One region of the Halopseudomonas salegens genome, then DNA from elsewhere that is predicted to be linked to it. Evidence: predicted binding sites of a transcription regulator. Region 1 holds the regulator's gene; each other region holds the start of a gene.
What was found. The regulator FliA, encoded in region 1, starts transcription of late flagellar genes. The targets are predictions, from matches to a motif close to CTAAAGTTTNNNNNNNNNNNGCCGNTAA.
Positions count from the first base shown of each region.

Region 2: BLU07_RS10060 (flagellin) is a predicted target of FliA. The motif match lies at 1,947-1,974, and genes of this name have one in related genera.
Region 3: BLU07_RS05075 (methyl-accepting chemotaxis protein) is a predicted target of FliA. The motif match lies at 6,659-6,686, and genes of this name have one in related genera.

Region 1 covers NZ_LT629787.1:2,083,255-2,092,971, reverse strand. The annotation lists gene BLU07_RS09425 (bifunctional diguanylate cyclase/phosphodiesterase) at 1-258, opposite strand, end outside; gene BLU07_RS09420 (tetratricopeptide repeat protein) at 255-1,433, opposite strand; gene flhA (flagellar biosynthesis protein FlhA) at 1,614-3,740, shown strand; gene flhF (flagellar biosynthesis protein FlhF) at 3,762-5,138, shown strand; gene fleN (flagellar synthesis regulator FleN) at 5,168-5,995, shown strand; gene BLU07_RS09400 (RNA polymerase sigma factor FliA) at 5,995-6,726, shown strand; gene BLU07_RS09395 (chemotaxis response regulator CheY) at 6,910-7,287, shown strand; gene BLU07_RS09390 (protein phosphatase CheZ) at 7,309-8,112, shown strand; gene BLU07_RS09385 (chemotaxis protein CheA) at 8,125-9,717, shown strand, end outside.
Region 2 covers NZ_LT629787.1:2,211,062-2,220,778, reverse strand. The annotation lists gene BLU07_RS10075 (metal-dependent hydrolase) at 1-16, shown strand, start outside; gene BLU07_RS10070 (MFS transporter) at 105-1,331, shown strand; gene BLU07_RS10065 (PA0061/PA0062 family lipoprotein) at 1,417-1,905, opposite strand; gene BLU07_RS10060 (flagellin) at 2,215-3,729, shown strand; gene BLU07_RS10055 (flagellar protein FlaG) at 3,801-4,211, shown strand; gene fliD (flagellar filament capping protein FliD) at 4,318-5,793, shown strand; gene fliS (flagellar export chaperone FliS) at 5,793-6,167, shown strand; gene fliS (flagellar export chaperone FliS) at 6,347-6,730, shown strand; gene BLU07_RS10035 (flagellar protein FliT) at 6,742-7,038, shown strand; gene BLU07_RS10030 (sigma-54 dependent transcriptional regulator) at 7,339-8,790, shown strand; gene BLU07_RS10025 (HD-GYP domain-containing protein) at 8,809-9,717, opposite strand, start outside.
Region 3 covers NZ_LT629787.1:1,135,232-1,144,948, forward strand. The annotation lists gene BLU07_RS05045 (ATP-binding protein) at 271-2,046, opposite strand; gene algB (sigma-54-dependent response regulator transcription factor AlgB) at 2,043-3,389, opposite strand; gene BLU07_RS05055 (DUF1328 domain-containing protein) at 3,668-3,832, shown strand; gene BLU07_RS05060 (DUF3185 family protein) at 3,861-4,064, shown strand; gene BLU07_RS05065 (bacterioferritin-associated ferredoxin) at 4,286-4,492, shown strand; gene bfr (bacterioferritin) at 4,578-5,054, shown strand; gene BLU07_RS05075 (methyl-accepting chemotaxis protein) at 5,174-6,598, opposite strand; gene rnd (ribonuclease D) at 6,750-7,898, shown strand; gene BLU07_RS05085 (YcgL domain-containing protein) at 7,895-8,194, shown strand; gene queD (6-carboxytetrahydropterin synthase QueD) at 8,354-8,710, opposite strand; gene BLU07_RS05095 (YcjX family protein) at 8,795-9,717, shown strand, end outside.

The DNA.
Region 1 (9,717 bases):
TGCATGCCATTGTTGGGTCATGCGGGCAAGGTCACGGGTGTTTTTCTCCATCAGGCTGTGGTGACTGTTTATGCGATCAAGGTTGGCATAAAAGGTGTCGGCCACCTGTTGTTCGCGAAGCTGGGTCATTGCCTGCTGGGCAAAATTGAGGTTCAGGGTGGACATCAGCCACATGCCCAGAATGAACAGCAGTACCAGCAGTCCGAGCACCAGAAGTATGCTGTGACGGAGATTGACTGCTCGCGGGGGAGCTTTCATCTGGGCATCTGTCGGTGGTCGTCGCGAATACGACGCTGAGCGGCATTCAGTTGCTCATCGGACAACCGGCTGGCTTGTTCTTCGACGTGGGCTCTGGCGTCGCTCTCACCGCCGAGCAGGGCCAGGCTATACCAGATATAGGCTTGCTGGGCATCGGGTGCGCCATCCAGGCCTTTGGCAAAACTCTCGGCAAGACGCATTTGTGCCCGGGTCGACCCCAGTCGAGCAGCGCGACTCAACCACTCGCGAGCGGCGCCGGTCTGGGCGGTGTTATCTGCCAGCAGGCTTTCTGCCAACGCCAGCTGCGCATCAGGATGATTCTTCTCGGCGGCCTGAAACCAGTAGCTGCGGCTGCGTGATGTATCCACACTGGTGCCACGGCCCTCAGCATAGGCCACCCCTGCAGCGTATTGCGCTGCGGCCAGGCCCTGTGTCGCTGCTGCTTCCAGCCATTGTAGTGCCGTGCGGTTATTGAGGTTGTCACCCTGGCCGGTTTGCAAGAGTTCAGCATACAGCAGTTGGCCGGGAGCATGATTCTGCTCTGCGGATAGCCGCGCCCACTCCAGGGCGCTGGCCAGGTCTCCATCCGTTCTTTCCAGGCTGGCAAGGTGGTGCTGGGCCTTGGGGTCACCGGCTGCTGCCGGTTGCTCACAGTTATTGCGTGCCCGCCGCAGATTGCGAATGGTGAAATACAGGTAGCAGTTATTGATCTGTCGCTGAGTCGTTTCCTGCACAGAGGAACGGGTGTCCGAACTCCGCTGATTGGCCTGGCGCTCAACTGCCATGGCTTTCTCGACGCGCTCGGCAAAGGCACTGACATCATCCGGGCAGGAATAGAGGTAACCGCGACGGTAGCGGTTCAGGTTTTCCTGGCTGGCAGCCCGCCCGCGGTACTGTTCGGCAATAGCCTGGCAGCGCTGGTCTCTCTCGGTGGTGACCTTCGCGATGTAGGCGCTATACCGGCGGTTGTCTTCATGCTCTTCCAGATAGCGAGTCAGCGGATCGATGTAGGGTTGAGCAAACAATTCAGCCAGCTCAGTCTCGCGTTCGCTTTGACTGTCGGACGTGCTTTCCTTGTCTGTTTCACCACTGTCGGTTTGCCGCTCAGGCAGGCCGCTACAGCCAACAAGCAGTACAAACAGGCTGATTAACAGCGGCGCAGAAAACTGATTCATGGAGCCTCATCTCAAACAGGTGCGGTGGCCGTAAGCACAAGAGCATATCATTGCCGCAGGCTTCGAGGCAGCCCGTGGTTGAGAATGCATGGCTAAATTCTCGGTAAAATGGAACGCTTCTTGCTGAGTACTTGTGCAAGCGGTTTTATGCGTCAACTTTTTGATGGGGAAAGGACAGGCATGGCAGTCGATCGCACACAAGTGCTGGGGAATATGCGGAGCAGTTTACTCAGCTTGCGTCACGGCAGCCTGGGCGTGCCGATTCTGCTGCTGGTGATTCTCGGCATGATGATGTTGCCGATGCCGCCTTTTCTGCTGGACACCTTTTTTACGTTCAATATTGCGCTGGCACTGGTGGTGTTGCTGGTCTGTGCCTATGCTTTGCGGCCACTGGATTTTGCTGTCTTCCCGACCATTTTGCTGGTAGCGACCCTGTTGCGCCTGGCACTGAACGTAGCGTCGACACGGGTAGTCCTGTTATATGGTCATGAGGGTGGCGATGCCGCTGGCAAGGTGATTCAGGCCTTTGGCGAAGTGGTCATCGGTGGTAATTACGTCGTGGGTCTGGTGGTGTTTGCCATTCTGATGATTATCAACTTCGTGGTTGTGACCAAAGGTGCCGGACGTATTTCCGAGGTCAGCGCCCGTTTTACCCTGGACGCCATGCCGGGCAAGCAAATGGCGATTGATGCCGACCTGAATGCCGGCATTATCAATCAGGAAGAAGCCAAGCTGAGACGCCAGGAAGTGGCTCAGGAAGCCGATTTCTATGGTTCCATGGACGGCGCCAGCAAATTTGTTCGCGGTGATGCCGTGGCTGGCTTGCTGATTCTGGCGATCAATATCATTGGTGGCCTGGCCATCGGCATGGCGCAGCACGGTTTGCCCTTTGCTGAAGCCGGGCGCATCTATGTGCTACTGACCATCGGTGACGGTTTGGTGGCACAAATTCCTTCGTTGCTGTTGTCGACCTCTGCGGCGGTCATGGTTACCCGCGTTTCTACCTCGGAAGATATGGGTGACCAGGTACAGCGGCAAATGTTTACCTCACCCAAAGCCATGGCTATTGCTGCCGGTATTCTGATTGTCATGGGTCTGATTCCCGGCATGCCGCATTTTTCATTCCTCTCGCTCGGCGCGCTGGCTGCTGGTGCCGCGTACTGGATAGCCCAGAAACAGAAAAACAAGGAAGAAGCCGCGGCGGAAGAGGAGCGCAAGGAAGCGGAGGTACCGGCATTGCAGAAGCCGGAAACCCGAGAGCTGGGTTGGGATGATGTGACCCCGGTGGATATGTTGGGCCTGGAAGTCGGCTACCGTCTGATCCCCCTGGTTGATCGCAACCAGGGTGGCCAGTTGCTGGCGCGGATCAAGGGGGTACGCAAGAAACTGTCGCAGGATCTGGGCTTTTTGATGCCTTCGGTACATATTCGCGACAACCTGGATCTGGCGCCCAATGTCTACCGCATCACCTTGATGGGCGTTGGTGTGGCAGAAGCCGAGATCTATGCCGACCGTGAATTGGCGATCAATCCGGGACAGGTGTTTGGCGAGATCAAGGGTATTCCCGGCAAGGATCCGGCTTTTGGTCTTGAAGCAGTATGGATTGAAGCCGGGCAGAAAGACCAGGCGCAGTCGCTGGGCTATACCGTGGTGGATGCGAGTACCGTTGTTGCTACGCACCTGAACCAGATCATGCACAAGCATGCCCACGAGTTGCTGGGTCACGAAGAGGTGCAGCAGCTGATGCAGGTGTTGGCCAAGGCCTCACCCAAGCTGGCGGAGGAGCTGGTGCCGGGGCTTGTTTCACTGTCCGGGTTGCTCAAGGTGTTGCAGGGGCTGCTGCAAGAGCAGGTGCCAGTGCGTGACATTCGTACCATCGCCGAAGCCATCGCCAATCAGACCAGCAAGAGTCAAGATCCCGGCGCGTTGATCGCTGCGGTGCGCATCGCCTTGTCTCGCTCAATCGTGCAAAGCATTGTCGGGCTTGACGTTGAGCTGCCTGTGATCACTCTGGATCCAAAGTTGGAACAGATGTTGCTACAGAGTATTCAGAAGGCAGGACAGGGTGGTGAAGACGGCATCATGCTCGAGCCGGGAATGGCGGAAAAACTGCAACGTTCCCTGGCAGAAGCGGTTCAGCGTCAGGAGATGCAAGGCAAGCCGGCAATATTGCTGGTTGCCGGTCCGGTACGCAACATGATGGCGAAGTTTGTTCGCTACGCCGCGCCAGGTACCCACGTACTGTCCTACCAGGAGATTCCCGACAACAAGCAGGTCACTATCGTGGCCACCGTCGGGCAGAATTGAGCATAAAGGGTGAGGTCAGCCATGAAAGTCAAACGTTTCTTTGCCGCCAACATGAGTCAGGCGATGAAGCAGGTCCGCGACGAGCTGGGGCCGGAAGCTTCCATCATTGGCAACCGTCGGGTAGTTGGCGGAATTGAGCTGACCGCTGCGCTGGATTACGAGCCAGCACGAGTAACGCCACCCACACCGGGCCTGGATCGTGAGTTGAAGAAAACCCGCGAGCAGATGGTTACCGCCCGGGCACGACTGGATGCCGGCGAGCGCTCAAGCGACAGCCCGGTAGTCAACCGCCAAATGTTTGGCGACAGCATGCGCGAGGCCGCTGAAAGTGGCTCGACTGAAGCCCGTGATTTCCTCGCCCGCTTGCAGCAGGAAGCGACCGAACCTTATGTGGCGCCGCTGGCCAAACCCGCAAAAGCACCTGAGGCCTACAGCGAACAGGCGAGCTCCAGTGCCAGCGACAGCGCCGGTATGCAAGCGATGAAAGCCGAACTTGCCGGCCTGCGGGACTTGCTTGAAGTACAGCTGGGCAGCATGGCCTGGGGGCAGATCAATCAGCAGCAGCCCAAGCAGGCGGGGTTGTGGCGCAAGCTGACCCAGTTGGGTTTGCCGGCAGAGCTGTCGCAGCAATTGATGACCAAGGTGGCCGATATCTCCGATCAGCGCCAGGCCTGGCGCTTGCTCCTGGCTCATCTGGCGCACAGCCTGCCGGTTGCAGAAGCCGACCTGGTGGACAAGGGCGGTGTTATCGCTCTGGTTGGGCCGACCGGCGCCGGCAAGACTACCACCCTGGGCAAACTGGCCGCGCGCTATGTGCTCAAACACGGCAGTCAACACGTGGCTCTGGTTACCATGGATACCTATCGTATTGGTGCCCATGAACAGCTGCGTACCCTGGGCCGTATTCTCAATGTGCCGGTACGGGTGGTGGATGAACAGAACAACCTGAGCGAGGTGTTGGCGGATTTTGCCGACAAGCGTCTGGTGCTGGTGGATACTGCGGGTATGCATGGGGATGATCCGGAGCTGCGCAGCCAGCTGAATGAGCTGGCGCAACAGGGTCGCCGAGTGCAACCTCTGCTGGTACTGCCGGCCACCAGCCAGTATCGTGTGCTCAAGGCTGCCTGGCACAGCTATAAACGCTGCAACCTGGTTGGCTGTGTGCTGACCAAGGTCGATGAGGCAGCGACACTGGGTGAGGGACTCGGGCTGGCTATGGAGGTCGGTTTGCCGTTAGCCTATCTGGCAGATGGCCAGCGTATTCCGGATGACATCAGTAAGGCCGTTGGCCATAAGCTGGTCAGTCGTGCAGTCAGCCTGGCCAGTGAGGAAACACCGGCAGATGCCACCATGGCCGACGTTTTTGCCGGTATACTAAATAGCCAGCGTGCTGGTTGAAAACAATACAGATTAAGGTAAGCAGCGAGATGGCGAGCAATCATCCGGTTCAGGTTATCGCAGTCACTGGTGGCAAGGGCGGCATCGGCAAGACTAACGTGTCGGTCAACCTGAGTCTGGCGTTGGCTGATCTGGGGCGACGCGTCGTCTTGCTTGACGCTGACCTTGGTCTTGCCAACGTGGATGTACTGCTTGGCCTGAAACCCAAAGCCACTCTGGTGGACGTGCTTGACGGTACCTGTGAGCTGCGTGACGTGCTGATAGATGGTCCGGGCGGTATACGCATCGTGCCGGCGGCTTCTGGCGCTGCGCGGATGGTCAATCTGCAACCGCAGGAGCATGCCGGTCTGATCCAGGCCTTCAGTGATATCGGCCAGAATATTGACGTGCTGATTGTGGATACCGCTGCCGGGATCAGCGATTCGGTGGTCAGCTTTGTGCGCGCTGCCCAGGAAGTGCTGGTGGTCGTCTGTGACGAACCGACTTCGATTACCGATGCCTACGCCTTGATCAAGCTGCTCAACCGGGATCACGGCATGACCCGTTTCCGTGTTCTGGCAAATATGGTGCATACGCCGCAGGAAGGCCGTTCAGTTTTTGCTAAGCTGACCAAGGTAACGGATCGTTTTCTGGATGTCGCACTTCAGTATGTTGGCGCAGTTCCTTACGACGAGTCGGTACGCAAGGCGGTACAGAAGCAAAAGGCAGTTTACGAAGCCTTTCCGCGCAGCAAGGCCTCTATTGCCATTCGTGGCATAGCGCAAAAAGTGGATGGCTGGCCGCTGCCGGCTAACCCGCGCGGGCATCTCGAGTTTTTTGTCGAGCGCTTGGTGCAGCGGACAGGATCAGGCTTATGATGGCATCGGCTGGCGGGGTGAGCATGTATACGCGAGCGCAAAATAATAATTATCAGGATCAGTTGGTGGAGCAGTTTGCTCCGTTGGTCAAGCGTATCGCTTATCATTTGCTGGGCCGTTTGCCGGCCAGTGTTCAGGTCGATGATTTGCTCCAGGCCGGCATGATCGGTTTGCTTGAAGCGTCGCGCAAGTTCGACCATGGCAAGGGCGCCAGTTTTGAAACCTACGCCGGCATTCGCATTCGTGGCGCCATGCTGGATGAGGTGCGCAAGGGGGATTGGGCGCCACGTTCGGTGCACCGTAATTCGCGGATGGTCAGTGAAGCGATACGTGCGGTCGAGTCCCGATTGGGGCGTGACGCTAAAGATCATGAGGTTGCGGCCGAATTAGACGTAAGCGTTGACGATTATTACGCCATGCTCAACGATACTGCCGGCAGCCGCCTGTTCAGTTTTGATGATTTGCTGGCTGCGGGGATGCCGGCCGAGTCGGTTGGTGAAGAAGGTCCGTTTGATGGCTTGCGTGACGATCGCTTTCGCGCCGCCCTGGTCGAGGCTATCGATAGTCTGCCAGAGCGTGAACGGCTGCTGTTGTCGCTGTATTACGACGAAGAGCTCAACCTGAAAGAGATTGGCGCCGTGCTCGGGGTCAGCGAATCCCGGGTAAGTCAGCTCCACTCGCAATCGGCTGCTCGCTTGCGAGCGCGATTGTCGGGTTGGCAGGGAGACTGACCCGGTTCTGTTGGCGCCCAATGCGCAGGGATTATTTTCGTCGCTATCGGCAGCGCTGCTGCAGCAAGTCCGGTAGACTGACGGCTGGATTATTAACCGGCTTGTTTGGCCAATAACATTAGGTAGGCGGGGCACCGAGCCGCTGGATTCCTGGTTTGTACGGAGGTCGACTTGGACAAGAACATGAAAATTCTCATTGTTGATGATTTTTCGACAATGAGGCGGATTATCAAGAACCTGTTGCGCGACCTCGGGTTTACCAATACCGCTGAAGCCGATGACGGTACGTCTGCGCTGCCCATGCTGCAAAGCGGCAACTTCGACTTTCTGGTGACCGACTGGAACATGCCCGGCATGAGCGGTATCGACCTGTTGCGAGCAGTTCGCGCCGACGAGCGCCTCAAACACTTGCCCGTGTTGATGGTGACTGCCGAAGCCAAGCGTGACCAGATCATTGAAGCGGCTCAGGCTGGCGTCAATGGCTATGTGGTCAAACCCTTTACCGCCCAGGCTCTGAAAGAGAAGATCGAAAAGATTTTTGAGCGCGTACAGGCACAATAATCAAGCACCGGGGTACAGGTTATGGCGTTAAGTAAGGATCCCGGCCAGGCGACCGCTCAGGAGTTCGAAAACTCACTCAAGGACAACGCGCGCCAATTGGTCGAGTACCTGGAACAGGGCAAGTTCGGTGAAGCCATCATGGTGGTTCATGCCATCAACCAGGCGCGTGATCGCGGCCTCTACCATGAGGTTGGTCAGCTGACCCGCGCACTGCACAATGCCATCGTGAATTTTCAGCTGGATACCAGTCATGCTCTGGGAGAGCAGGAGCCAGACGGTGAAGTGTCCAAGATCAGCGATGCCTCTGACCGGCTCGATTATGTCGTCAAGCTGACTGAGGGCGCGGCCAATAAAACCATGGATCTGGTTGATGACACCCTTCCGGTGGCGACCGATCTCGGGCAGCAGGCCGCTGCCTTACGCAATGACTGGCAGCGCCTGCAGCGGCGCGAGATGGCCGCTGATGAGTTCCGGGACTTGTACCGGCGCATGGGTGAATTCCTCGAGCAAACCGAACAGTCGAGTAGTCAGATCAGCAGCAACCTCAACGATATCATGCTGGCGCAGGACTTCCAGGACCTGACCGGTCAGGTGATCAAGCGGGTAACGACCCTTGTTCACGATGTCGAAGAAAGCCTGGTCAGTCTGGTACGAATGGCCGGTCACGTCGACCGTATGGCCGGTATTCAGCACGATGAAAAACAACAAGAACAGAAAAAATCCTCCTCTGGGGGTGAAGGTCCGCAGATTCATGCCGATAAAAGAGAAGACGTTGTGTCAGGGCAGGATGAAGTTGATGATCTTCTGTCCAGTCTTGGATTCTAGGGGAGTAGGTGCATGAGTTTCGATGCGGACGAGGAAATCCTCCAGGACTTTCTGGTCGAGGCGGGTGAAATCCTCGAACAGTTGTCCGAGCAACTGGTTGAACTGGAAAATCGTCCGGACGATACGGATTTGCTCAATGCTATCTTTCGCGGCTTCCATACCGTAAAAGGTGGTGCTGGATTCCTGCAGCTCGATGCTCTGGTCGGTTGTTGCCATATTGCCGAGAACGTCTTTGATATTTTGCGAAAAGGCGAGCGTCAGGTCACCTCGGAACTCATGGATGTGGTGTTGCAAGCGCTGGATAGCGTCAACAGCATGTTCGATGAAGTGCGTGAACGTACTGAGCCGACCCCGGCTGATCCTGAACTCCTGGCCGCACTGGCAGTACTGGCTCAGCCTGAGTCGGCGGATGCGGCGCCGGAACCGCCCGCCAGTGCCGAGCCGGAAACGGCACCCACAAGCCCGGACGCAACGCCTGAAGGCGATATAACTGACGACGAGTTCGAGCAGTTGCTGGATGCCTTGCATGAACCCGGTGGAAGTACTGCCACTGATGCCCCGGAAGCGCCTGCGGCAGAGGGGTCGGCTGACAGTGATGAAATCACTGATGATGAATTCGAAGCGCTGCTGGATCAGTTGCACGGGCCAGGCAAGGCCCCGGCACTGAAAGCTGCCGAAGCTGCTCCAGCGAGCAGCGGAGATGATATTTCCGAAGATGAATTCGAAGCGCTGCTGGATGAATTGCACGGCAGCGGCAAGGCCCCGGGCGTCGCAGCTGACGCCGAGGCGGCGGGCAGCCCGGCAGGTGAGAAGGCCGGAGACGACATCAGTGATGATGAGTTCGAAGCCTTGCTCGATCAATTGCACGGCAAAGGCAAGGGCCCCGGTGTCGAAGGTGCGCCAGCGGGTGCAGCTCCGCCGCCTGCAGCCGCCAAGCCTGCGGAAAAAACTGAGCCACCTGCCAAGGCGGCCCCCAAAGCCGCAGCCAAAGCAGCGTCACCTGCTGCCGAGAAAAAACCGGCTGCCAAGCCTGCCGCCAAGTCGGCGGGGGGTAACGGTGGAAATGAGCCGGCTCCGGTTGACGCCACCGTGCGCGTGGATACCGCGCGGCTGGATGAGATCATGAATATGGTCGGTGAGCTGGTGCTGGTGCGTAATCGACTGGTGCGCCTGGGTGACAGCAATAATGACGAAGAATTGAGCAAAGCGGTCAGCAATCTGGATGTGGTCACTGCCGACTTGCAAAGTTCGGTGATGAAAACGCGCATGCAGCCGATCAAGAAAGTATTCGGCCGCTTCCCGCGTGTGGTGCGGGACCTGGCGCGCAACCTGAAAAAGGAAATCAACCTGGAACTGATTGGTGAAGAAACCGATCTGGACAAGAACCTGGTTGAGGCGTTGGCTGATCCCTTGGTCCACCTTGTGCGCAACTCGGTCGATCATGGTATTGAAATGCCTGATGAGCGTGAGCAGGCGGGTAAGCCGCGCACCGGTAAAGTGGTGCTGGCCGCTGAACAGGAAGGCGATCAGATTCTGTTGACCATCACTGACGATGGTCGCGGTATGGATGCGGATGTGCTGCGTGCCAAGGCGGTTGAGAAGGGC
Region 2 (9,717 bases), 130 kb from region 1:
GCCGCCAGGTCGCTGAACGCTGGATTGTGCTCAACGGCGGGCAACTTTTACCGCAGTCTGCGATAATAGACAGCTACCTTCACTCGCCGATCAGGAAAACCGCCATGCCGGGCACTGCTGCGCCTGTCACTGCCAAAGAACCCCGTTTCCTTGCCATGCTGGCGGCCTTGCTGGCAATTTTTACGGCCATTTTTTCCAGTAACCTGCCAACCCCGCTGTATGCCGTCTGGCAGGTACAAATGGGGTTTTCCGCAACCGCATTGACTGCAGTCTTTGCCGTGTATGTCTTTGGCGTGGTCAGCATGTTGCTGACGCTGGGCACCCTCTCCGACAAGATCGGCCGGCGGCAACTCCTGGTGCCGGGCATCCTGTTTATCACCGCCGGGGTGCTGGTGTTCTATTTTGCCCGTGACATCTACTGGCTGGGCACGGCACGGATTCTCACCGGAATCGGCACCGGTATTGTCACCGGCGCAGCGTCGGCCGCAGTGATTGAACTCGATCCGGACAATAACTGGACCCGGGCAGCCACCATGTCGGCGCTGTTCTTTACCATGGGAGCCTTTGCCGGCCCGACCCTGAGCTCACTGGCTCTGGCGTTTGACAGTGGCGCGAGTTCATGGCCCTTTCTGGTCACTTTGGGTCTGTGTGGGCTGACCCTGGTTCTGCTGTTAACTGCGCCCTGGCCCAAGGACATTGGTCGGCGGCAGAAGAACTTTCACTTTCGTGACTGGCGGCCGACGCCGGTCAAAGTACCGCGAGCCTTGCTGGGTGCCTTTGCCTTTTCGGCAGCGGGTATCTGTCTGGCCTGGTCGACCGGGAGCCTGTATGCCTCACTCGGGCCATCACTGGCACGGGAGCTGGTTGGCGTCAGTGATCGCGCCATGGCCGGTCTGTTTGCCGCCGCCTGGCAGCTGACCGCCGGCATCAGCCAGTTTGCCTGTCAAAGACAACCACTGGATCGTCTGATTCTGATCGGGCCGCCTCTTTTGATTGGCGGTTTGTTGTGTCTGGCGTTGGCGGTCATCAGTAGTTCACCGGTCATGTTTTCCATTGCGACCCTGGCTACAGCCATGGGGGCAGGGGCTACCGGGGTGGTGGCTTTGGCCGCGATCAGTCAGGTCGCACCAGCGGAGGAACGGGGCGGAATTATCTCGGCTTTCTATCTGATGGCTTACCTGACCATGGCGACCGTGGTTCTGGGGGTTGGTTTGGTCAGTGACCTGATTGGTTTTGGCAATACCGTCATCGGCTTTACTGCGCTGATTTCATTGGCTGCACTGACTCTGTTGCTGGTGGCAGTGAAAACCAGGCGGACCTCGATGTATTGACGCGCCAGAGCACATGAAGCGGGCTTTCGCGCATAGCGCGAACGGCCAGAGTTGGCCGTTTTGCTGGTCCGGGTCTCAGGCTGTTTCAGCCCGGTGAGCAGTGCACAACGTCAGCGTCTGCCAGTCGTTCGCCCGCAGCATTCTGCAACCAGCCGCGGGGTCGCCAGTGGAACAGCTCGGCACGAATCACGTAGCGTTGCCCGCCTTCAAAGGCTGGGTAATGGATGCGCAAATCACAGGTGTGTTGCTGTGAATCGCGAAGCCCCGGCTGCCCGCCGCCCGGTCGTTCAAAACGAAAGCGTACATCCAGGCGGTGAGCGCCGGCTGGGATGTCGTCAAAGCTCAACCCCCGCACCAGTTCGCCATTCAACCGATGGGCCCGCAGGTTATCCATCGGTTGAGTGCTGAAGGTAATACGTGCCTGGTTGTCAGCGATGGGTTCTTGGGGCGGGCGAGACGAAGCGCAGGCGACCAGACCTGCTGCCATCACGGTTACGACGATGGCGGGCCAGGCGGGCCAGCGCCTGGGGTGTTGGGTGTGGTGGACAATGACGGATGTGTTCACATTAGCCATACGCTGACTCCGGCTGAGCAAAAAAAATACTGGCACCTGGCCTCAAGTATTCCAACGCTTGGCCGTTAATAGAAGTAACGACAGGTTATGGCGTGTCACTGCAAGGCCTGTCGGGAGGGTGAAGGGATTTGATATTGAGCCAAGTGCTTGACATCACAGTAGAAAAATTATTTTCGCAAAAAATCCTAAAGCTTTCAGAGGGCACGCCGATAACTTGGTTGAACGCGAACTCGATGGGTGCCTGGGCAAAGCCCGCCCTGAGGTCGCTTGCTCAGGCAAACATTTAATAGGTCCTACGGAGGCATCACCATGTCCCTTACAGTAAATACTAACGTTGCATCTCTCAACGCACAGAACAACCTTGGTCGTAGCTCCAATGCGCTGCAAACCTCTCTGGAGCGTCTGTCATCCGGTTCGCGTATCAATAGCGCCAAAGACGATGCCGCCGGTTTGCAGATTTCCAACCGTCTGACCAGTCAGATCAATGGTCTGGGTGTTGCGGTACGTAACGCCAACGATGGTATCTCCATCTCCCAGACCGCTGAAGGTGCTCTGCAAGAGTCCACCAACATTCTGCAGCGTATGCGTGACCTGGCCCTGCAATCGGCCAACGGTTCAAACTCTGCGATTGAGCGCAAATCATTGAATCAGGAAGTCAACCAGCTGAAAGAAGAGCTGACCCGTATTTCTGATACCACTGCCTTTGGTGGCCGCAAACTGCTCGACGGCAGCTTTGGTTCAACCACCTTCCAGGTTGGTTCACAGGCTAACGAAACAATCGGTGTGACATTGACCGATGCCTCTACCGAAACACTGGGTTCCTTCCGTTCGCGTGATGACGGTAGCGTTACCGGGACTGCTGCTGTAGCTGCAGATCTCGCCACCGCGCAAGGTGCAAACGCCTTCTCCGCGGGTGTCGTTACCGTGAATGGCTCTGTTGGTTCAGGTACTATCGATGTCGTTGCAACTGACTCTGCCAGTGATGTTGCCAGCAAGGTCAACCAGATTTCCAGCGATACCGGTGTGACTGCGAGTGCAAAAAGCGCCATTTCTTTCGGTACTGACCTGGGTCTCGCATCTGGTGAAGCCGTCAGCTTCGACATTGGTACTGCCGGTGGTCAAAAAACCACCATTCAGATTGCTGGCTCCGGTGACGCAACCCAGGATCTGGAAGCTCTGCGTGATGCCATCAACGAAGACTCTGGCTCCAACGGCTTGTCGGCATCCATCAATAATGACAAGGAGTTGGTGGTCAGTGCGCGCAACGGCGACAGCATTGAAATCGACAACTTCAATGAAGATGCAAACGGTAGCACCAACGTTGAAACTCTGGCTATTCAGGTGCAATTGTCGGATGGTACTTTCGACACTGCCGTAACTCTGGATGGCACCAACGTAGCGGCCCAGGCCGTCGGCACGCTGACTTTTGATTCGACTGGTTCATTCAGCCTGACTGATGACGGTAGCGCGGATGTTGCCGAAATCACTGCAGCCGCAATCGGTTCGCGCGTCAATGTTGAATCGCTGGATATCCTGACCGTTGACGCAGCCCAGGATGCCATCTCAGTGATTGACGGGGCGATTTCAAGCATTGATAGCCAGCGCGCCCAGTTGGGTGCGGTGCAGAACCGCTTTGAATCGACTATCAGCAACCTGCAAAGCATTTCGGAAAACGTGTCTGCTGCTCGCAGCCGGACCCAGGACACCGACTTTGCCGCAGAAACTGCAGCTCTGACCAAGAACCAGATTCTGCAGCAGGCTGGTACTTCGATTCTGGCTCAGGCCAACCAGTTGCCCCAGGCCGTTCTTAGCCTCTTGGGCTAAGCTGGTAATAGGGGTTACACTGCGGGGAAGGGGCAACCTTTCCCCGCATTATCCTATCTGAGGTAAGTACCATGGATATTGGCGTACTCAAACCTTTCGAACTGAACCGCTCCGCCAGTAACGGGGTATCAGTCGAGGCAGGCAGCGGCCAGCAGGCCCTTGCCAAGTCAACCCAGGTCACGGCACCAGCGGCGACCCAGCCTGTAGCAGCACAAACCCGCGAAGCGGTGGAGCAGGTTCAGCCAGCTGAACGGATGGAGCCGGAGGAATTACAGACCGTGGTATCCGATATGCAGGATTTTGTGCAATCGGTACGGCGGGATATCAACTTTCAACTCGACGACACCAGTGGCCAGGTAGTGATCAATGTCACGGAAGCCGGCAGTGGTGATGTCATCCGTCAGATCCCTTCGGAAGAGGCATTGCGCCTGGCCGAGAGCCTGTCGGAAATTCGCAGTTTGTTATTCGAGGCAGAAGCCTGAGTTCAGCCCTTCTGTCAGCCGGTTTGCTGGCACGTAACTTGCCTGATGTAACCGGACACATTCATTCGGTACACGACCGTCAATAAACGGTCATGAGGGTAGGCATATGGCAATCGGTGGCGTTGGTGGAATCGGTTCCGGTCTTGACGTGAACAACATCGTCAAGTCACTGGTTGAGGCTGAGCGGGCACCCAAAAAGGCACAGCTTGACCGGCTGGAAAAAAAGACGACGACCAGTATTTCCGCGCTGGGCAGTTTCCGTAATGCAATTTCTACCTTTCAGACCGCACTCAATGAGTTGAACGACCCTGCCTTGTTCACCAAGCGCAGTGCCCGGTCCAGCGATACCAGCAGCTTCACCGCCACGGCGGATAAGACAGCTGCCTCCGGTAACTACAATATTCAGGTATTCAATCTGGCCCAAACCAGTCGTGTAGCGCTTGCCGGCCAGGATAATGCCAGTGATCCGGTGGGTACCGGGACGCTGTCTATCGGCGTTGGCAGCCAGACACTGGATATTGACGTGACTGCAGGTAACGACAGCCTGACGGCCATTCGTGACGCAATCAATACTCAGGGTAGCGAGATTGGCATCAGTGCGACTATCGTTACCGATCCCGGTGGCGCCGGCGGTTCACGTCTGGTATTAAGCTCCAATCAGGCCGGTACCGGCAATGACATCACTGTCACTGCCAGCACCGATGCTGGCGATACCGGTGATTTGAACGTGCTGGCTTTTACTCCACCCGCCACCACGGATTTTGTCGCCCCTCCCCAGGACCCCAATGATCCACGCGCGCCCCGAGTGATCAGTTATGCGCGGGATGCCAATATCGCCATTGACGGTATTACCGTCAGCAGCGCCAGTAATACCATTGATGAGGCCATTGAAGGGGTCAGCATTACCCTTAAAGCCGCCCAGTCAGCTGAAGACCAGACCAATGCCAGCACCATGAGTTTGGGCGTGAGTGAAGACCGCGCGGGTGTGCGATCGGCTCTGGAAAAGTTTGTTGAGGCTTACAACGCGTTAAGCGGCACCATGAGCGAGCTGACCAGCGTGACCCGGGTAGGCGGGGATGACGGCGAGCCCCTTGCAGCCCCCCTGGTTGGCGACGCCTCGGTGCGGTCCTTCAGCACTTCCATGCGCAACGCTATGGGGAGCGTGGTTGGTGATGGTGATTTGCGCATGCTGGCTGATCTCGGGATTGCCACCAAACGTGACGGAACTCTGGAAATCAACCAGACGCGGATGAATGACGCGCTGGATAATAATTTTGATCAGGTAGCGGGTCTCCTGACGGGTGATGATGGACTGTTGAAGCAGTTGAATACAGTTGCCGAGCCCTATACCCAGCGCGGTGGCGTGCTGGAAAGCCGCACCACAGCCTTGCAGAATACGCTGACTGGTGTGGATGATCAGCGCGAAAGCCTGACTCGCCGCATTGGTCAACTGGAAGCCCGCCTGTTGTCGCAATTCAACGCCATGGATTCGTTGGTCGCCCAGTTGAACCAGACCAGTGATTACCTTACCAACCAATTGTCCAACCTACCCGGTGTGGTCAGACAGGATAACCGTCGCTGATGAGCAATCCGATCGATACCTATAAAAAGGTCAATATTTCCCAGGAAGTATCCCAGTACCGCGCCGTACAGTTGTTGTTGGCCGGTGCCATTGAGCGCGTGCGTCTGGCTCGACATGCGCAGCAGATGGGTAATCCTGAGCGCCGGGGTGTTGCCGTCAGCAGTACTGTCAGTATTATTGGCGCCCTGCAAGGCTCGTTGGATAGGGAACTGGGCGGCGATATCGCGCAGAACCTGGATGCCTTGTATGACTATATGACCCGCAAGCTGGCGGGGGTCGCGCTGGATGACACCCCGCGCTCGCTGGATGAGGTGGAGGCCCTGTTGATGGAAATCAAAGAGGGCTGGGACGGGATTGAGCCCGAAGTTTCCTGAGTACCTTTCTGGTGCAGTGAGCCGAACTGCCAGTGGCCTGCGTAGAGACGGTTGCATGTAGTGGTTTTCGTGGTGAGGTTGTGTAGTCACAGCGGATGATTTTTTGTGTTTTCGGCTAAAGTTCTCCCGGCGCAGCCGATACAGTAAGCATGTATCACACAGCGCAGGAATTGGTCGTTATGAATGCCTACACCGCAATGAAGCAGTACCAGACCGTAAACGTGAACGCCCAGGTCAGTGAGGCAGATCCGCATCGGTTGATCCAGATGTTGATGGAAGGCGGTTTGCAGCGTATTGCGCAGGCCAAAGGTGCAATGCAATATGGCAATACCCCGCTGAAGGGCGAGTTGATTGGCAAGGCAGTGGCGATTGTCGGTGGTTTGCAAGACGCGCTGGACCTGAAGCAGGGCGGTGAAGTGGCGGCCAGTCTGAATGAGCTGTATCAGTTTATGCAGCAGCGTTTGTCGCAGGCCAATATGAACAATGACCCGGCATTGCTGGATGAAGTGGCAAACTTGCTGCGTGAAGTCAAAGAAGGCTGGGATGGTATTCGCCAGTCCTGAGGAGAGCTGTCATGGCTGTGGCCGTTAAACAGTTGGAAGATACCCATAAAGCGCTGATCAGTGCTGTACAGGCTGGTGACTGGGAGCAGGTGGCCGAGCTGGATATGCTCACACGCGATCTGGTAGCCGAAGCTGTCAGCCAGCCAAAACGCGATGATCAGGCCTTGGCCGACGCGCTGGATAGCCTGCTGGAAACCTACCGCGAAGTCATTGCCTTGTGTCAGGCGGTTCAGGGCAAACTGGCGGAAGAAATGCAGGGCCTGCAACGCAGCCAGCAGGGCGCCAAGGTGTATCAGTTGTTCGAATAAGCTGAATTGTGGTTGCAAAAGGCAGACTTCGGGTCTGCCTTTTTTGTGGGCTTATATTTTTCTGGCCCAGTCGCACTGTCACCGCGATGCCGCAGCTTGTGGCGGTCCATAGTGTATGTGCGCAGGGTGGCGCTGGATTTGCCGCGACTATTTACATTTTATTGCGCCAAGTATTTGACTCGAACGACAAATCTGCCTATTGTTGGGCTACTAACAAGACATCATGGCGCTGCGCTATTACGCAATTACGCAATTACGCAAACGGTGCCACCCACGTGATCAAGGACCAACAGTCCCCCTATGTTGCCGAATAACCATATTCTGCTGATTGAAGACGACGCCCAGAACCGCCATGACCTGAGTGTCATACTCGGATTTTTGGGCGAGGAGTCCGTGATCACTACCTCTGCGGCCTGGCAGGACGCGGTGAATACCGATGCCTTGCAAGCTGCTTCTTTCAAGTGCGTGATTATGGGCGACTGCAACCTGGGTGATGGCTTGCAGGCCCTGCTGACGGAACTGGACCGTTGGGACAGCAATCTCCCTGTCGTGCTGGTTGATCCGGCGCAGGCGAATAACTGGCCGGATCACTTGCGTCAGCGCCTGTTATCGGTGCTTGAGCCACCCTTGAGCTACAATCAGCTGCTTGACAGCCTTCACCGTGCGCAGGTTTACCGCGAGATTTTTGACGAGCGCAAGAGTCCGATGCGCCAGCGCGAACCCAACCTGTTCCGCAGTCTGGTTGGCACCAGTCGACCGATTCAGGGCGTACGCCAGATGATGCAACAAGTGGCGGATACTGAGGCCACGGTACTCATTCTCGGCGAGTCGGGTACCGGCAAGGAAGTTGTGGCGCGTAACCTGCACTACCATTCCGGTCGCAAGCACAAGCCCTTTGTGCCGGTCAATTGCGGCGCCATTCCGGCAGAGTTGCTGGAAAGCGAGCTGTTTGGCCATGAGAAGGGCGCTTTTACCGGGGCGATTACCTCGCGCGCCGGGCGTTTCGAGCTGGCTGAGGGCGGCACGCTGTTCCTCGACGAGATCGGCGATATGCCGTTGCCGATGCAGGTCAAGCTGCTGCGCGTGCTGCAGGAGCGGACTTTTGAACGGGTTGGCAGCAACAAGGTACAGACAGCGGATGTGCGCATCATTGCTGCCACGCACAAAAATCTGGAAAACATGATTGAGGCCGGTAGCTTCCGTGAGGATTTGTTCTACCGTCTGAATGTATTTCCGATCGAGATGCCCGCCATGCGAGAGCGCATTGAAGACCTGCCACTGCTGCTCAGTGAATTGATCACGCGCATGGAAACCGAGAAGCGCGGCTCCATTCGATTCAGTACCTCGGCGATCATGTCACTGTGTCAGCATGACTGGCCGGGTAACGTACGTGAGCTGGCCAACCTGGTTGAGCGCATGGCGATCATGCACCCTCACGGCGTCATCGGCGTGCATGAGTTGCCACGAAAATTCCGTTATGTGGAAGATGATCACCAGGACCTGCGTCAGTTGTCGGATGAGGGTGACGAGCGTGGTGATGCCTTCAATGGCTTGGTCGGGCTCGACAGTCCGGCCTTTCTGCCCCCGGAAGGGCTTGACCTGAAAGATTATCTGGGCGGCCTGGAACAGACCCTGATTCAGCAGGCACTGGATGAATGCGGCAGCGTGGTCGCGAGGGCTGCCGAACGCTTGCGTATTCGACGTACCACACTGGTGGAAAAGATGCGCAAGTACGGTATCAATCGCGACTGATTTTGTTGCCCTGTCGGTTCAGCGCAGCAAACCGGGCAGGTTATCCAGATCGGGTTGGTCGATCTGCTCGGCCGACATGAAGCGGCGGGCATACTGCAGATACGCACCACTGCGCACAAAAATGGTAAACAGCTCCGCATCCAGTCGCCCGGCAGCGGCATGGCGACCAATGATGCTCAGTGCCTGAGAGAGCGGCATGCCTTGTTTGTAGGGCCGGTCCGGGGCGGTCAAGGCTTCAAAGATATCCGCAATCGCCATGATACGGGCGCGCACGCAAAGCTGTTCGGCGCTCAATTTGCGCGGATAGCCACTGCCATCCAGGTGTTCATGATGATTGCCGGCAATTTCCGGTACCTGCTGCAGATTGCGCGGGTAGGGGAGTGAATGCAGCATGCGGTTGGTGACCACGATGTGATCACGCATGATCGCCAGCTCTTCCGGCAACAGAGTGCCACGCCTGATCGACAGGTTGGCCAGTTCGTCTTCGCTCAACAGTGTGCGCTGCCGACCATCTGGCCCGCACCACTTGATCTCGGCCAGTTTTTCCAGGCGTTGCAGATCGGCAGTATCCAGCTGTTCCCCGCCCAGATTGATCTGGCGCATGAAACCCAGATCAGCATCCGCTTGCGTCATTGCAGCCTTGCAGGATGCTGTCGGGCTGGCAGTGCCATGCTGGCGCAGGTCAGCCAGCAAGAGGGCGGACTGGTATTCGCGCACACGGCTGGCAACCAGCTCGATACGGTCAAACTGCTGCTCCAGCTTGCGTCCCTTGTCGATAATGGCCTCAGGCGTGGTGATCTTGCCGCAGTCATGCAACCAGGCGGCGATTTTCAGTTCATACAACTGCTGCTCGTTGAATGCCACATCGGCATAGGCTCCCTCACGGGAATCGCATACCGCGTCGGCCAGCAACATGGCAATTTCCGG
Region 3 (9,717 bases), 950 kb from region 1:
TGCATGACTTTTGTTGAGTCATGCCGGTGGACGCCTTTGCCCTGAAGCTGAATTTATGAAACGACTACGATTCTGCTAATGAGACTGTTTCGAGTTGTAAGCAAAGCAGGTTGCGTGCCACTCTCGGCAAGTTCTTGTAATACATGGGGAATGATTTTAACGCGGGGCTGATTGGAGCACTTTTCTGCCAGTGCATGGTGCAGTAACACCGCAGGCATGCCCCTGAATCGAGCAAGATGTTGATGGGGGTGGTGAGCAGCCGTTGGCAGTTTACTGCGGCAGGCTGAAGTAAAAGCGAGTGCCGTGGCCGGGCTGCGATTGCACGCCGATACGACCACCATGCAGCTGGATTATCTCCTTGCACAAGGCCAGCCCAAGCCCGGCCCCCCCCTTGCGTTTGCCTATCTGGACAAAGGGCTCGAATACCCGAGCCTGTTGCCCATAGGGGATGCCTTCACCATTGTCGACGACGGCCAGCAGCACCTGTTCATTCTGGCGAACTGCCTGTAACCGGATACTGCCTCCGTTTCGGGTATGCCGCACCGCATTGCCGATCAGGTTGTCGAGTACCCGTTCAATTTGCAACCGGTCGGCAGGGATTCGGGGCAGGCCAGGCTCTACCTCGCAGGTCAGGGTGATATCTTTAGCTGCAGTGATGTTGGCACTGCGTTGCCGCGCCTGGTCCATCAGCTCATCTATGGATTCCGGTGCCAACTCCAGTTGCTGCAGTCCATTCTGGTAGCGGGAAAAGTTCAACAGATCGTTGATCAGCAGCAACAAGCGCTGCATCTCTTCTTCGACTGTTCGGATCAGGTCCGCTTCGCGGGTATCTTCGGGGTAATTCACGCGCTCCTGCAGCAGGGCAAAAGCCATATGCATGCCAGTAACGGGTGTGCGCAATTCATGCGATGCGCGCAGCACGAATTCACTGCGTACGCGTTCAAAGGTCCGTTGTTCGGTGACGTCACGCAGCACCATAACCGCCCCGCGAACCGGGTCGTCCCCCTGACTGATCGGCGTCAGGGAAAAAGCGAGTATGCGTGATTCACCGTCTATGGTGATACTGAGGTCGTCGGCTTCAGTATCCATGGTAGCGCCCTGCAGAATCAGTTGCAGTTGTTGGTCCAGAGTATCCTGGTGCAACAGACGACTGGGACCCTCACCCAGATGGCTGGGTTTGCAGTCCAACTGGCGTTGGGCGACCGGGTTGTAATGCTCCAGGCGCCCTTGAGGGTCGAAGATCAGCAAGCCGTCGTCAATACTGTCGAGTACTGCCTGCAAGCGTTGCTGTTCGGCTTGCAAGGCCTCAATGTCACTGTTCTTGAATTCACGCAAGGCTTCGGCCATCAAACCGAAGCGATGAATCAGGGCATTGAGTTCATGGATGCTGGGCAGCGGCAAGGTAACGTTGAAGTTTCCCTTGCCAATCTCACCTGCGGCATCAGCCAGTGTTTCAATGGGCTCGGCAAAGCGCCGGGCGATACTGTGAGCGGTGACCAGACCGATGAGGACGATGGCCAGACCAATGGCGCCAAGTAGCCAGGTAACCATCCAGGCACTTTCGCGTGTTTGCTGTTCGGTGCTTTCTACCGCGTTGACGTAGCGCATTTGCACATTGTTCAGGCGGTCACGGACTGCAGCCAGGGCGCGGGTAAACTGATCGTGAGTAAACAGCTGGGTGCGCATGATAGCCGGGCTGTCAAGGTGCGGCTGGTATCGATCATAGGCCCGTCGGACCTCGCTGACTGCCTGGCGATCATTTTCGTCAATCGCGCTTTCAGCGGCCTTGGCCAGCAGGTTCTGAAAGCGCTGATCTGATTGTTTCAGTGCTTCTTCATCCAGGACCTCAGTGAGCAGCAGGGTGGTTTGCTTGCTCAATTCATGGCCCATGCTCAAGGTCGCTTCGACGATGGTCAGGTTGCGATACATGGCTTCGCTTTGCTGCTTGGTCAGATGCAACACGCTGAAGATGGCCAACAGCATACCGACCAGGGCGACGGTGAGCAGAGCGCTGAGGCTGAGGAAAAGCTGATTGCGCAATTTCATAAGTTGTACTGCTTTCGCTTGCGATACAGGGTTGAGGCATCAATCCCCAGAGTTCTGGCGGCCTGCTCCAGGGTACTGCTATTGGCCAGAACTGCTGCAATATGCGATTTTTCCAGCTCTTCCAGGCTGAGCTCGGCACCTACCCGAGGTGCCGTATCGGTATCCACCTGGCCGAGACCAAGTTGTTCAGCGTCAATGGCATCGGCTGAACAGATAATGCTGGCACGCTCAATCACGTTTTGCAGTTCGCGAATATTGCCGGGCCAATTGTATTCCTGGAGGGCAAGCAGGGCTTTGTTGGTGAAGGACTTAGCGGGTCGCGCATATTCCTTGACAAAGCGCGCAAGAAAACGCTCAGCCAGGGTCGTAATGTCATCTCGGCGTTCGCGGAGCGGGGGCATGGTAAGGGTGATTACATTCAGACGGTAGAGCAGGTCTTCGCGGAACTTGCCTTCCTGCACCATGCCGTCGAGGTCCAGATTGGTTGCCGCAAGAATGCGCACATCGGCCTTGCGCGTTACCGGATCGCCAACGCGTTCATATTCCTTGTCTTGAATAAAGCGCAACAGCTTGGGTTGCAGGGCAAAAGGAAAATCGCCAATCTCGTCCAGAAACAGGGTGCCGCCATCAGCCTGATTGACGCGCCCCAAGGTGTTCTCGCTGGCCCCGGTAAAGGCACCTTTGGCATGCCCGAAAAGTTCACTTTCCATCAAGTCGGCCGTCAGTGACGGACAGTTGATCGTCACTATCTGTTTTTTGGCCCGCTTGCTCCAGGCATGGATGGCGCGCGCCAGTTCGCCTTTGCCCGTACCGGATTCACCGAGGATCAGAATGTTGGCATCGGTTGCGGCTACCTGGCGGGCGGTTTCCAGTACCGTCATCATCGCCGGGCTGTGTGAGTGCAAATCCTTGTCGGGTTTATGCATCTCGTCTTCCAGCACTTCCAGTCGTGCAGACAGTCGGGTTATTTCCAGTTGTTTGGCTGCAGCCATGCGCAATTGATCGGGTCCGCATGGCTTGACCAGGTAATCGGCGGCACCGGCTTGCATGGCATCGACGGCAGTATCTACCGCGGAATGGGCGGTAACGATGACTACCCGCATCCAGGGTGCCTGAACGCGGAACTGTGCCAGCACGTCGAGACCGTTGTCATCGCCGAGACGGAGATCGAGAAAACACAGGTCGAAGACCTGTTGCCGTGTCAGCGCCAGGGCCTGTGCGGCAGTGCTGGCAGAAGCAACGTGATAACCGTCATCTTCGAGACAGTAGCGAAAGGTGCGCAAAATGGCTGCTTCATCATCGACCAGCAGAATGCGACCGTCTCGAGTGTTGGCATCATCCATGTGTTTGGCTCCGCGCATATTTATATTCGGTTGTCATTAGTCAACAATTGCTCGTGCAAGTTGCACGATGGAATGCTGGCAATCTTGCATGATGCACGTTACCAGTTTGCCAATGTGTATTTAAGTGTATGTTTTTAAAGCGCTTGATATTTCTGGCTGGTTGGCATGGCGCTTGCGACTGTACAGATGCAAGCCTTTGAACCCGTGAGTTTGCATAGAGGTTCAAGCCTGTTCAAAAGTGCTGCAAGCCATCTTGCAGTCAGACAAGGAGAATTGCCATGCTTAGCTGGGCACTTACGTTTTTGATCATCGCCATTATCGCGGGGGTACTCGGGTTTGGCGGTATAGCAGGTACAGCAACCGGGATTGCAAAAATCCTGTTTCTGGTCTTCCTGGTGCTCTTCGTTGTGTCACTGCTGGTTGGTCGTCGCCCAGGAGGCTGACCCGGGGTCATGACAGAGGAGAATAATCATGTCTACTAATCAATTGATTGGTGTGGTGTTGCTGGTTGTTGGAGTGCTTCTGCTCTACTTCGGCTGGCAGTCTTCGCAATCACTTGGCGATCAGGTTACCGAAGCGGTAACCGGTCGTTTCACCGATGAAACCCTTTGGTTCATCATCGGCGGTGCTGCTGCGGTTGTGGCCGGAGGTTTTCTGGCCTTGATTCGCAAATAGGTGCCATGGGGTTTCGGCTCCAACAATTGCAGACGTCGCACACTACCCGGGCTGGTCCCGGGTAGTGTGCGTCTGGGAGGGCGAACATTCGATGTGCCGGTTAGCCCGGATAATTGTGTCTCCAGAATGATGAGGTACGGCTGGTTGAAAAAAGGGGTTGCAAAGCCGATCAATAATGATAATAATTATCAGTAAGTTCTTTGGCTTGCTGGGGTGCCGCCATGTATGTATGTCTGTGTCACGGTGTTACTGACCGCGATATTCGCCGTGCGGCGGAGGATGGGTGTAGCTCGGTTCGTCAACTGGGCAAAGAGCTTGGAGTAGGTCAGCAGTGTGGTCGCTGCGCCAGCACGGCCCGGGCGATTCTTCGCGAAACCCGCAACAATGACTTTATGGCTCTGGCAGCCGCTCTGGCGCAACCTGCCTGAGCAGTAACTACTCCGCGCGGATGTCTATCCGTGCTCAAAAGCGCTATCCTGTGGGTTGAATCAGTCCCGGAAGGAGGTAGCGCGCATGAAAGGTGACAAAAAAGTCATTCAGCATCTCAACAAGGTTCTCGGTAACGAGTTGACCGCCATCAACCAGTATTTTCTGCATTCGCGCATGTACAAGGACTGGGGCATAAAGGTACTGGCGGACAAGGAATACGAAGAATCCATCGACGAAATGAAGCATGCTGATCAATTGATCGAACGCATTCTGTTTCTGGAAGGCCTGCCGAATCTTCAGGATCTGAACAAGCTGCTGATTGGCGAGAATGTGCAGGAAATGATCGAGTGCGATCTCAAGCTGGAGCTGGTCGCGCACAAGGATCTGAAAGAAGCGATCATCTACTGTGAGAGCGTGAAAGATTTCACCAGTCGTGAGCTTTTCCGCCGTATTCTGGACAGTGAAGAAGAGCACATCGACTGGCTGGAAACCCAGTTGGAAATGATCAGTCAGATGGGCCTGCAGAACTATATTCAGCTGCAGAGCGCGTCGGACAGCTGAGTATCTGATGGTTACCGGGCCCACGCAGGCTATGCGTGCGTGGGTCTGTGCCATTCATCCAATGGATGGCCATTGAATCTGGGCAGTCTGGCCGCCCGGCCCAGGCATTATCTCTATTCTCAGCTCTTGAGCTTGCTGACCGCGGTGGTCAACTGGTGTGCCAGCTGTGCCAGATCCTGACTGGTTTGCGCACTTTGCCGGGTCTGTTGAACGGTTTTTTCGGTCACGTCTCGAATCTGCACCACGCTCTGGGTGATCGCGTCGGCAGCCTGGGTTTGTTGCTCCAGCGCCGAGGCAATTTCCTGATTGCCGATGCTGATCTGGCTGACTGCCAGGGCAATGTCTTCCAGTGAGCCGCCGGCATCATTGACCTGGGCGACTGACTCATGGGTCAGATCAGCGCTGGCCTGCATGTCACCGACAGCGTTGCGTGTGCCGTCTTGCAGGGCTTCAATCATGCGCTGAATTTCGTCGGTTGAACTTTGCACACGTTGTGCAAGGGCGCGTACTTCATCGGCGACGACGGCAAAGCCCCGGCCGGATTCGCCGGCGCGGGCGGCCTCAATAGCCGCATTCAGCGCCAACAGGTTGGTCTGCTCGGCGATGCCCTTGATGACGTTGACCACACCGCTGATTTCATTGCTGTGCCCCGTCAGCTTGTCCATATGCTGGGTACAACGCTCAATGCTGCTGGCCAGCCCGGTAATGGTTTTGCTGACCCGGATTACCTGATCACGCCCGCGCCCTGCCAGTTCATCAGCTTGGGTCGATTGATCCCGTGTGGTACCGGTATTGCCGGCAATATCCTGTACTGTGGCGCTCATCTCGTTGACGGCAGCTGCCACCATATCGGTTTCGCCCTGCTGACTGATCATGCCGTTATTGACCTGCTGCATCAGCGTGGCCAGTTGCGCGGTGCCACGATCCAGTTGTTCTGCGGCCTGGCGCACGGCGGATACAGTCTGTTGCTGGGTTTCCTGCATGGCATTGAAGGCCCCGGCCATGGCGCCTACTTCGTCACGCGAGTCTACTGAAGCACGCAACGACAAGTCACCCGTCGTCTGTACCTTGAGCATGACATCACGTAGCGCAGTGATGTGGCCGATAATGAATGAAATCAGCAGTTGTGAGGTGGCCAACACGGCGCACATCAACACAAACACCGCGATACCATAGGTTATGGCACGTTCGATCAGCAGGGCGGTAAATCCCTGGCGCTCGACGCCAAGCGCACGTACGCTCTCACCATCGCGCATCACCCAGTAGCCGAGCAGGGCGGGGTTGTTGTGGCCGGTTTGCCAGCGTGGGTTGGCTCCGGCTTGAGACGCGCCGGCCACATTGCTGTCCAGCCAGCGCAGGCCCGGCATGCCCGCAGCTGGAGAAGCTGATTGAATCCACTGTTCGGCGACGGACTGGCGAGTGCTCTGTATATTCTGCTGTTCCACCCAGATAGCAACCAGCACCAACAACAGGGTCACCAGATAGAAAACGCTGTTGACTGCCCAGAATTTGTATTTCAGTTGGATATTCTGAAGAAACGCCATGCCGGCTCCTGCTGCGGATTGACTGCAATTGAGGCGCTCATTCTGCCTGCTTTCAAGGGGTTATCGGTTGATGTCGGTCAAACTTGAATGGCAGTGCAAATCATTTTGCAGCTTGATCGGTTATACTCGCCGCGCATGGAAGGAAAATCATATGACTAGCCCTTTGGCCGAACCCCTGATGATCGATCAGGATGCCACCCTGGCATCCTACTGCGCCCACTGGCAGCAGCTGCCCTATGTGGCACTGGATACCGAATTCGTCCGTACAGAAACCTTTTTCCCGATTGCCGGCCTGATTCAGGTCGGTGACGGCGAACACAGTTTCCTGATTGATCCGTTGGAAATAAATGACTGGCGGCCCTTTGCCGAGCTGCTGACCAACCCGTCAGTCGTCAAGGTGCTGCATGCCTGCAGCGAAGACCTGGAAGTGTTCCGCAATCTCTGTGGCGCCGTGCCAGCGCCGCTGTTTGATACTCAGATTGCCGCAGCCTATCTGGGTATGGACTTTTCCATGGGCTATTCGCGTCTGGTGCAGCAGATTCTGGATATCGAACTGCCCAAGGAAGAAACCCGTTCCGACTGGTTGCAGCGCCCGCTGACCAAAGCACAGATCACCTATGCGGCTGGCGATGCGCAGCACCTGGCGGAGCTGTATCAGGTGCTGGCTCCGCGGATCGAGGCGGCCGGGCTGACTGACTGGTTGCTGGCCGATGCCGCCGACCAGGTTGCTTCCAGCAACCTGGTTCAGGACCCGGAAACTGCCTACCTGCAGATCAAGCAGGCCTGGCGCTTGAAGCCGGCCGAGTTGGCCATACTGCAAGTGCTCTGTGAGTGGCGCGAGCGTGAATCCCGCGAACGCAATCAGGCGCGCAACCGCCTGTTACGGGAAAAGTCACTGTGCCCATTGGCCCAGCGCCAGCCGGACAGCCTGTCAGCCTTGTCGTCTATCGAGGACATGCACCCGCGTACCGTGCGTCAGCATGGCAATACCATTCTCGAATTGATCCGCGAAGGCGCCCGGCGCCCGCGTGAAGAGTGCCCCGAGCGACTTGAAGAGCCACTGCCTCCAGCGGCCAACAAGTTGATCAAGGCGATGCGTCAGGTCGGTCAGCGTCATGCTGAGCGGCTGGGTATGGCGCAGGAATTGATGCTCAAGAAAAAAGTGCTCGAAGCCTTGATCCGTACCGGCTACCCCCAGGGCCCCTACAGCCTGCCGGATGAGTTGACGGGGTGGCGGCGCGAGCTGATGGGCGCAGAATTACTGGCAGTGGCCAATAACTTTGCCGAGGCATCCGCATGAAAGTCCCGTGCTCGATTTACCGCAGCAGGAAGAAATCCGGCATGTATCTGTATGTGCCGCGCAGCAAGCCACTCGACGAGTTGCCCGAAGCGCTGATGCAGCTGTTTGGCCGGGCCGAACACAGTATGGATCTGGTGCTCACCGAAACGCGCACCCTGGCCCGTGAGGATATCCACCAGGTGCTGGCCAATCTGCAGGAGCAGGGCTTTCACCTGCAAATGCCGCCGGATGAAAAACTGGATGACTATATCCAGCACCTGCCAGAGCATTTGCTGCGCTTTAATGATCCGGTGTGAAATTCAGTCAGAATTATGCGCTGGCGGCATTGTCAGCCCCTTACCCCGGACACGCTGTAAATACGTCCATGTAAGCTCGTAGATGCCATCCCTGGCATCTAACGGTCCGGGGTAAGGGGCTGACAACGCCGCCTTCCAGATGTGCGTGGTGGTTTGGGATCACTCCCCGCGATAAATACAACCGCAGGTACAGGTCTCGCGCAGGGTAATCTGGCTCAGTTCCGGTAGGTCTGGCTTGAGTTTGTGCCAGATCCAGCGGGCAATCACCTCACTGGTCGGGTTTTCCAGCCCCGGCAAGTCATTCAGGTAGTTGTGGTCGAGCTGATCATAGATCGGTTTGAAGATCGCCTTGATATCGGCAAAATCGCGCACCCAGCCGGTATGCGGATCAACCGGGCCACTGATATGGATCGCCACCTGAAAGGAATGGCCATGCAAACGGCCGCATTTGTGCCCGGCGGGGACATTCGGCAAGCGGTGGGCTGCCTCGAAGGTGAATTCCTTGAAAATTTCCACGACACTGGGACCTTGGCTACCATCAGATGGACCTGCAAGTGTACCCTAAACCGGCAGTCAGCTAAATAATCACGGGAGAGCCAGATGGCCAGACTCAGCAATCCGACACGCCTGCTTGCCAGTGCCCGCCAACAGGCCGGTGCCTGGTTGCAGCGTCCCCTGCGGATTGGGGTGACTGGACTCAGCCAGGCGGGTAAAACCACCTTTATAACCAGCCTGCTCAACCAGTTGGAAAACCACCCGAAAAGTCTTTTACGCCAACGCTCTCCCTTTGATCGTCTGCTCTCGGTGCACTGGCAGCGGGAGGGTACCGAGCATGCCTTTCCCTATTTGAACGCTTTGCAGGCGCTGAGTGGAGATCCAGCGCGTTGGCCGGAATCGACAACTGACCTGACGCGCGTTGAACTGGAATTGCGTTACGCGCCAGGAGGTTTGCTCGGCTCGGTGCAGGGTGAACGGTTGCAACGGGTGGAGCTGATCGACTATCCCGGTGAGTGGCTACTCGATTTGCCATTGCTGCAAATGGACTATGGCCAGTGGTGCGAACAAATGGCGAGCTGGGTGAAAACCGAGCCCCGCGCCAGCCTGATTGGTGACTTGGCTGCCCGCTTGCAGGCGATTGATCCACAGGCAGGCACTGATAGCGTCGACCTTCATGCCCTGCGGGGCGAGTGGACGGCCTTCTTGCAGCGCTGCCGCGAAGCTGGCCTGGCACGCAATCAGCCTGGACGCTTTTTATTGCCCGGGCGGGGCATTGCCGATGTCATGTTGGACTTTGTGCCCTTGCTGGCAGGGAATCAACATAGCCATGCCGAGCCGGGCAGTGTCTGGGCCGAGTGTCAGGCACGCTTCAATTATTATCGCGACTTTATCGTCAAAGGGTTCTACGACCAGCATTTCAGCCGGCTGGATCAACAAGTTCTGTTGGTGGATATGCTCGGCCCTCTGGCAGCCGGCCCGCAAGCGCTGGCGGATGTTCAAGGCGCGCTGGATGACCTGTTGGCCAG